Regions from separate parts of the Vibrio diabolicus genome, predicted to be linked through region 3. Evidence: predicted binding sites of a transcription regulator. Region 3 holds the regulator's gene; each other region holds the start of a gene.

Region 1 (2,213 bases), 1.4 Mb from region 3:
AGCTCAAACGCAAGGTGTGACAAGAATTCTGATTCCTTCAGTGGGACCTCAAAACTGGGCTCGTATTCAAACCTTGGCAGATCAACATGCCAATTTGTATTACGCCCTTGGGTTTCATCCGTATTTTCTTGAAGATAACGTCGAGCAGCACTTTGCTGAATTGGAACATTATCTAAAACAAAATGTTCCCCAGTGCGTGGCAATAGGAGAGTGTGGGCTAGATTTTGCCATTGATGTTGACCCACAGTTGCAAGAAAAGACACTTGAAGTTCAATTTGAACTGGCTAGACGCTTCGAACTCCCAGTTATTTTACACAGCCGAAAAGCGCACAATCGCCTTATTCAAATGGTTAAAGCGGCGAAGCTCCCTCGGGGAGGTGTGCTACATGCTTTCTCTGGGAGTTATCAGCAAGCAATGGAGTGGGTCAAATTAGGTTTTTTTATCGGTGTAGGAGGAACCATCACCTACCCAAGAGCGAAGAAAACGCGCGACGCAATTCAAAAATTACCACTCAAACATCTCGTGATCGAAACAGATGCACCGGATATGCCTATACTTGGATATCAAGGGGAGTCGAATCACCCAGCCAAACTCATTCATGTCTTTAATGAGCTCGTAGAGTTGCATAACGGCTCAAAGCAATCGATTGCCTCTCAGTTATGGAAAAATAGCAATTTTGCTTTCTCGATATGTGAATAAAATCTAAAGATGTGGTTTGAAATAGAAAACGTTTTCCTGCTTATTGTGAATTAACTCACAAAGCTGGCTGAATCAATCATGAATCTTATAGGAAAGTGTGAGGCTGGCATTACTTTAATTGATTCTGCATGAGTATAATTGCTCCCGCTTTATAGCTCCATTTTGTAACACGCCAATAAATAACTTATAAGGAAGTCATAAACTATGAGCCTGTTTATGAGCCTAATCGGTATGGTAGTGCTTCTTGCGATTGCAGTGGCATTTTCTAATAACCGAAAAGCTATCAATCTAAGAACTGTGGGTGGCGCATTCGCTATCCAATTCGCATTAGGTGCATTTGTTCTGTATGTACCTTGGGGCCGTGATCTACTAAACGGTTTCTCTTCAGGTGTTTCTAACGTTATCAACTACGGTAACGATGGTTCATCATTCCTGTTCGGTGGTCTTGTTTCTGACAAGATGTTCGAAGTATTCGGCGGCGGCGGTTTCATCTTCGCATTCCGTGTTCTTCCTACACTGATCTTCTTCTCTGCACTGATTTCAGTTCTTTACTACATTGGCGTTATGCAATGGGTTATCAAGATTCTTGGTGGCGCACTACAAAAAGCGCTGGGCACTTCACGTGCGGAATCAATGTCAGCAGCAGCAAACATTTTCGTAGGTCAAACAGAAGCACCTCTAGTTGTTCGTCCATTCGTTCCAAAAATGACTCAATCAGAGCTATTCGCGGTAATGTGTGGTGGTCTAGCTTCTGTTGCTGGTGGTGTACTAGCGGGCTATGCTTCAATGGGTGTTCCACTAGAGTACCTAGTAGCAGCATCATTCATGGCGGCACCAGGTGGTCTACTATTCGCTAAAATCCTTCACCCAGAGACTGACCAGCCTCACGAAAGTATCGAAGAAGCGATGGACGGCGGCGACGACAAACCAGTAAACGTAATCGACGCAGCAGCGGGCGGTGCGGCTTCTGGTCTACAACTTGCGCTTAACGTAGGTGCAATGCTAATCGCATTCGTTGGTCTAATCGCGCTGATCAACGGTATGCTAGGTGGCATCGGTGGTTGGTTCGGCATGCCAGAACTAACGCTAGAGCTAATCCTAGGTTACGCATTCTCTCCACTAGCATTCCTAATCGGTGTTCCATGGGCTGAAGCAGTAACTGCTGGTTCATTCATCGGTCAGAAAATCGTAGTGAACGAATTCGTTGCTTACTTGAACTTCACACCATACCTAGGTGAAAACGCTCAAGTAATCGCGGCAACTGGTGAAGTAATGTCTGAGAAGACAACAGCTATCATCTCATTCGCACTATGTGGTTTCGCGAACCTTTCTTCTATCGCGATTCTACTTGGTGGTCTAGGTAGCCTTGCACCAAACCGTCGTAGTGACATTGCTCGCATGGGTGTTAAAGCTGTTCTTGCAGGTACGTTGTCTAACCTTATGGCAGCGACAATTGCAGGCTTCTGCTTAAGCCTTGCAGCACTATAATTAGAATCGGTTCTTAATATATAGA
Region 2 (2,213 bases), 380 kb from region 3:
TCTCTCGTATCAGCATCGCCAACAATTTCAAACTGTAGCTCTGGGTATTGCTTCTTTAATGCGGTTAGGGTCGGAACATATTGCGATTGTTCGACGATCTTTAATGTTTGTGCGCCTGCATTTGTATCTTCGTCAGATTCGCTATCTTTCGATGCTTGGTATTCAATCAGCTGTTCGATATCACGTGGTCGAAGTTGCCCCTTTTTATACACAACTTGTTGGCTTACATAATAATAAGCAGGGCCCGGCCTAAAGCGTTTTACCGCTTGTGACGTTTGATTTAAGCCCGTAGCGATGAGATCAATATCTCCTTTCTTAAGAGCAGGAAAAAGCTCGGCTTGGCGAAAGGCAGGCTTAATCTCGAGCTTGACGCCGAGCTGCTCCGCAAACTGACGCGCCAATTCGTAATCCAAACCAGCGGGACCATCGGGACCAATATAATAGGAAAGCTGATTGTTTAGCGTGCCAACACGAAGCACGCCACGTTCCTGAATTTTTTCGAATTCACTTTTGGGTTCCGACTCAATCTGGCAGGCAGAGAGTAGTAGCACAGAAACAAAAATTAGGGCGCTGCGCTTGAGTCGGTTGAGCTGGCTTATTTGCATTAATAGGTACATCTTAGGAAATTTCTATTTGCCTTTATATCAAAGCGAGCTCATGGGGCAAAGTGAATCACACACTTATAGCGTGACATTGTGTGTTTTATCGACATTTTAGTCGTAATTCAAATTTGACAAAAAAAATGACGCAAACGGTTGCTTTTGGTGTTACATCACAAAAACAATTGCTATATAATGCGCTCGCAATGACGAGGTGGAATCGGCATAGGTTCGACAGGGCTTATTTTAAGTGTCTGAATTTATTCCAATATCACCTTAATCAATTGCATAAGAGACCTAAGCACATGAGAATTTTGCGTGGCTCCCCAGCTCTTTCTGAGTTTCGTGTTAATAAACTACTGGAACTTTGTCGTGAACAAGATCTGCCTGTAACTGGCATTTATGCCGAGTTTATGCACTTTGCCGATCTAAAGTCTGACCTTGATGACCAAGAGTTAGAAAAACTTGAAAAGTTACTAACTTACGGCCCAACCATCGAAGAGCATGAGCCAGAAGGTCTTCTACTTCTTGTTACGCCTCGTCCAGGCACTATCTCGCCTTGGTCTTCTAAATCTACCGATATCGCTGTTAACTGTGGCTTGGATAAAGTGAAACGTCTAGAGCGCGGTACGGCTTATTATGTCGAATCTTCAGTTGTTCTATCAGAAGCTCAAGTTGACGCTGTCAAAGCGTTAATTCATGACCGCATGATGGAAACGGTATTTACAGAATTTGAAGCTGCGTCAGCGCTGTTTACAGTCGCAGAGCCTAAGCCTGTCGCACATGTTGATATCTTAGCAGGCGGTCGTCTTGCGCTTGAAGAAGCAAACGTTTCCCTAGGCTTGGCACTCGCAGAAGATGAAATTGATTACTTGGTAGAGAACTTTACTAAGCTTGGGCGTAACCCAAACGACATTGAATTGATGATGTTTGCTCAGGCGAACTCAGAGCACTGTCGCCACAAAATTTTTAACGCAGATTGGACTATCGACGGAGTAGATCAACCTAAGTCTCTGTTCAAAATGATCAAAAACACTTTTGAAACGACACCTGACTATGTGCTGTCTGCATACAAAGACAACGCGGCCGTTATGACGGGTTCTAAAGCGGGTCGTTTCTTCCCAGACCCTAAATCTCGTCAATACACTTACCACCATGAAGATGCGCACATCTTAATGAAGGTAGAGACGCACAACCACCCAACGGCAATCTCTCCATGGCCGGGCGCATCGACTGGTTCAGGCGGTGAGATCCGTGACGAAGGCGCGACGGGTATCGGTGGTAAGCCAAAAGCGGGTCTGGTTGGTTTTACAACCTCTAACTTACGTATTCCTGGTTTTGAACAGCCATGGGAAACCAACTTTGGCAAGCCAGGTCGTATTGTTAACGCGCTAGACATCATGCTTGACGGTCCTCTAGGCGGCGCGGCATTCAACAACGAATTTGGTCGTCCAAATCTATTGGGTTACTTCCGTACCTACGAAGAGAAAGTGACTTCTCACGCGGGTGAAGAAATTCGTGGTTACCACAAGCCAATCATGATTGCTGGTGGTATGGGTAACATCCGTGACGAACACGTACAGAAGAAAGAGATCCCAGTGGGTGCGAGCCTGA
Region 3 (2,213 bases):
ACTTAGCCGTTGAACTCGACTTTCTCGGCAACATGATTATCCGCTCAAACGAACTTGAGCAAGAAAAACACATGGAAGAAGCCTTCGTTAAACAAAACGACTTTATCCAGCAACAGTTGATGTCTTGGTTACCTCAGTTTGCAGACAAATGTAAACAATTCGACGAATTTGGGTTCTACTCGAACGTCGCGAAACTATTAGTTGCATTTTGTAAACTAGACAGCGCTTACCTTCTTGGGGAATAATTGCCGCCTATTTTTTTAAGGAGCCCGCCTATCGGGCTTCCTGTATACCTGAAATAACTGAATGTAAGTAAGTTGGGTATATTATTCGTTTGCCTTAACTTAGCTCAAAGACGCTTGGTTATTTAGCAGTCAAAATGTGACTTCAAATACACAAATCTCTTGCTGAAAACATTGCTAGTCAGTCCACATAGGGCTAAAATGTGAGCGCAAACGATTAAATATGATTTATATGTAAACCGCTGAAATATAGCGGTTTTTGTGTTTTTTAACAGGTTGATGGCAATTTCTCATCAGATAGAAAAAAGATAAAATTCATCGACCGATGCTGCTACGTACCCTTTTGTCGTGCTTGGACCAACCGCTGCCGAAACACTTAGCGCCAACCTTAGATTGCTGGGTGTAAAACCATTAGAGCATCAGGTACATCCAACACGACATATTTCAGTAGCTCGATACAGGACACCATTTATGGCCACTATAAAAGACGTTGCTCGCTTAGCCGGCGTTTCCACTACGACAGTTTCGCACGTTATCAATAAAACGCGTTTCGTTGCAGAAGCAACGCAAGAAAAAGTAATGAAAGCCGTGGACGAGTTGAATTACGCGCCAAGTGCGGTTGCACGCAGCCTAAAGTGCAACTCAACTCGTACTATTGGCATGTTAGTAACGCAGTCAACCAACCTATTCTTCTCAGAAGTGATTGACGGGGTTGAGAGCTACTGTTACCGCCAAGGCTACACTCTGATTCTGTGTAATACGGGTGGGATTTACGAAAAACAACGCGATTACATCCGTATGCTGGCTGAAAAACGTGTTGATGGCATCCTAGTGATGTGTTCTGACTTAACCGAAGAGCTTAAAGAGATGCTTGACCGTCATGCCGACATTCCTAAAGTGGTCATGGATTGGGGTCCAGAAAGCTCACAAGCGGACAAGATCATGGATAACTCAGAAGAAGGTGGCTACATCGCAACCAAACATCTGATCGACAATGGCCATACTGATATTGCTTGTCTAAGCGGTCATTTTGAAAAACTTGCTTGCCAAGAGCGCATTGCAGGTTTCCGTCGCGCGATGAGCGAAGCAAACCTAGCTGTAAATGAAGATTGGATCCTTGAAGGTAACTTTGAATGTGATACGGCCGTCTTAGTCGCAGATAAAATTACAGCAATGGACAAACGTCCGACAGCGGTATTCTGTTTTAACGACACAATGGCTTTGGGCTTAATGAGCCGCCTACAACAAAACGGTATCAAAGTTCCTGATGATATTTCAGTGATCGGCTACGACAACATCGAGCTTGCGGAATACTTCTCTCCACCGTTAACCACTATCCACCAACCTAAACGTCGTGTGGGTAAAAATGCGTTCGAGATCCTACTTGAGCGAATCAAAGATAAAGAACACGAAAAGCGAATTTTCGAAATGCAACCTGAGCTTGTAATTCGAAACACCGTGAAGAAAATGAACTAAAATTCGCCAAATATAACGATGTCAAATAAGCGCTCTAAAAGGGCGCTTATTTTTTGTATCTAAATAACTTTTCCCTGACTTAGGTTTGTTAGACAAAAAATCTCGAATCTCTAAGTCTCTGTTTTATATGTAGGTAAATCACACTCGCTCACAACCTCGAGATCATCCCGCCTTATTCTCAAATATGCACAAATATGCGCTTGTCGACACTTTTTATTGAACCAAAATCACACTTTTACGGGTAAAACGTGATGTTAATTCAATATACGAAGTATGCTCATTCTGTCACGCACAGGGCAAACCATTCGAAAGGGTGGGACGCAAAGCCTCCGGCCTGAACCATAGTACTATATGGAAGGTAGCGGGGTTACCGATGGCAAGTGTGCAAGCGATGACTTTACCCTGTAATGACATTGCTTTTGCGCATGTTTGCTACTCTCTCGGACCTGACTTTTGGTGGCGTAATATTAATTACACCGAGATAACAAAACATGG
Region 4 (2,213 bases), 370 kb from region 3:
TTTTGCTCGAGAAATTAACCGACGAGGTATTTGACGATGAAGATGGCAGACATCACCCACACACTCATCGACACTTCACGGCCCTTGCCGCTGAATAATTTGATCGCCGAGTACGCGATAAAGCCTAACGTAATACCCTCTGCAATCGAGAACGTTAACGGCATCACCAAACAAGTCACAACAACTGGTGATGCTTCCGTTAGGTCACGCCAATCAATGCTTACTAGCCCAGACAACATCAAAATCGCGACATAGAACAGAGCGCCCGATGTTGCGTAAGCTGGGATCATTCCTGCTAGTGGTGAAAACAATAGAGCAAGTAGGAAGAGCACACCAACAACCACTGCTGTTAGACCAGTACGACCACCAGCCGCCACACCAGAAACACTCTCAATGTAAGATGTGGTGTTTGAGGTACCAAGTAGTGCACCTACTGACGTTGCCGTTGAGTCTGCAAGTAACGCTTTGTTTAAACGCGGGATGTTGCCATTCTCATCCGTGAGGCCTGCTTTTTGAGAAACGCCAACTAGCGTACCTGCGGTATCAAACAAATCGACAAATAGGAAAGCAAACACAACGGAAATCATGCCAACTTCAAACAAACCAGAGAAATCCAGTTGCATGAAAGTTGGTGCAATGCTGGGTGGCGTAGACATAATGCCGCCCCACTGCACATCACCAAATAGAAGGCCAAGCGCTGTAACACCAAGAATGGCGATCATCACCGCACCTTTCACACCACGGTGAACAAGCGCGATAGTAAGGAAGAAACCAATCGCAGCCAATACAGATGGCAATGATGTGATGTCTCCCATAGAAACTAATGTCGCAGGGTTATCAACGACGATGCCTGCATTTTTTAATGCGATAAATGCTAAGAAAAGACCGATACCGGCTGAAATACCAGTTCGAAGAGAATGCGGGATCGAGTTAATAATCCACTCACGGATCTTAAATATACTCAAAAGAATAAACAGCAGGCCTGAAACAAACACCGCCGCTAACGCAACTTGCCACGTATAGCCCATTCCCAACACAACAGAGTAAGTGAAAAATGCGTTCAGCCCCATTCCTGGTGCTTGTGCAATTGGGTAGTTGGCAACAAATCCCATGATGAAACAGCCGATAGCGGCCGCAAGACAAGTTGCAACAAAAATGGCACCACGGTCCATACCGGTATCCGACAGGATCGCTGGGTTTACAAAAATAATGTAAGCCATGGTTAGGAAGGTGGTAACACCTGCAATGATCTCAGTGCGCACATTTGTGCCATTGTCACTGAGCTTAAAAAGCCTCTCGAGCATGATCGAATCCTGTAAAGGTAAAAAGTAAACGGTTGCGTAATCGATTGGCGGGAATTATAAAGTTATCAAATAGCAAATTCTAGATAGAATCTTCACTCTAATGCGATTTTTTTCTTTGGATATGAAACCCATTCGCTAATTCTTAAAAGCAAAACAGAAAATATATTCTTATAAAACAACAATTAATAATTATTGCTCAGAACCCAACAACAGAATAAAAACTGAACAATGTACTAAACTTTCAAATAGAAACTGGGCGTTTTAAGCGTCATATCTAGGTGGATTTGACGGGGAAGTCGATAAAACTGAAGAACAGAGAATAGAATCCTGCCTTGATGGCAGAAAATGTGTCAGAAAGAGAAAGTGGAGATAAAAAAACGCCACCCAATTTGGGTGGCGGCGAATCATGTCAGCACTATCACTGAAAAAAAATTCCAATTTATAGGGGTGAACAAACTGTTCGAGTCACATGCGTTGACTTCACTTAGTAGCCAAAGCTTGTTGGGTATACAAAGTTGCCGGTGTAAACAGACTTGCTATTCCAGAACATTGTACTTGGTAAACCTTTCATAACTATCACCTTTTAAATCAATTAAACATTCGTTGATTTCTCGGTTCCTTGGAGGCGATAAAACGGACTCATCCTTTGAGCATTTCATTCTTCTCTCAGAAGCTGGTTACAAATATACCACCAAGAAATTTAATTACAAGCATTTTAGTGATTAAAATCACAAAAAATGTATAGATTGACCTTTATCAAAGTTTAAATGTAATTAAATTACAGTTTTGTGAATTAAAAAATAAAGCCACTTTCAGAATGTATGATAAAGAACACATAGTGCCTGTTATTGTGTTCACAAACTGTGACAGTTCTGAGAGAAATCCTTGTGCACGCGACTACTCGTACTC

Evidence for each region. Region 3 encodes PurR, which represses purine synthesis genes. Its sites were predicted from a motif close to TNANGNAAACGTTTNCNTNA; they were not measured.
Region 1: the regulator PurR is predicted to act here: its motif matches at 721-740, upstream of FR741_RS03545 (NupC/NupG family nucleoside CNT transporter).
Region 2: the regulator PurR is predicted to act here: its motif matches at 744-763, upstream of purL (phosphoribosylformylglycinamidine synthase).
Region 4: the regulator PurR is predicted to act here: its motif matches at 1,325-1,344, upstream of FR741_RS11965 (NCS2 family permease).

What each region holds. Positions count from the first base shown of each region.
Region 1 covers NZ_CP042451.1:736,193-738,405, forward strand. Annotated here, with positions in the region: gene FR741_RS03540 (TatD family hydrolase) at 1-700, shown strand, start outside; gene FR741_RS03545 (NupC/NupG family nucleoside CNT transporter) at 905-2,188, shown strand.
Region 2 covers NZ_CP042451.1:2,520,546-2,522,758, reverse strand. Annotated here, with positions in the region: gene mltF (membrane-bound lytic murein transglycosylase MltF) at 1-605, opposite strand, end outside; gene purL (phosphoribosylformylglycinamidine synthase) at 905-2,213, shown strand, end outside.
Region 3 covers NZ_CP042451.1:2,139,707-2,141,919, forward strand. Annotated here, with positions in the region: gene torD (molecular chaperone TorD) at 1-245, shown strand, start outside; gene purR (HTH-type transcriptional repressor PurR) at 714-1,718, shown strand; cyclic di-GMP riboswitch class I at 2,004-2,093, shown strand; gene FR741_RS10190 (TfoX/Sxy family DNA transformation protein) at 2,210-2,213, shown strand, end outside.
Region 4 covers NZ_CP042451.1:2,508,464-2,510,676, forward strand. Annotated here, with positions in the region: gene FR741_RS11965 (NCS2 family permease) at 15-1,304, opposite strand.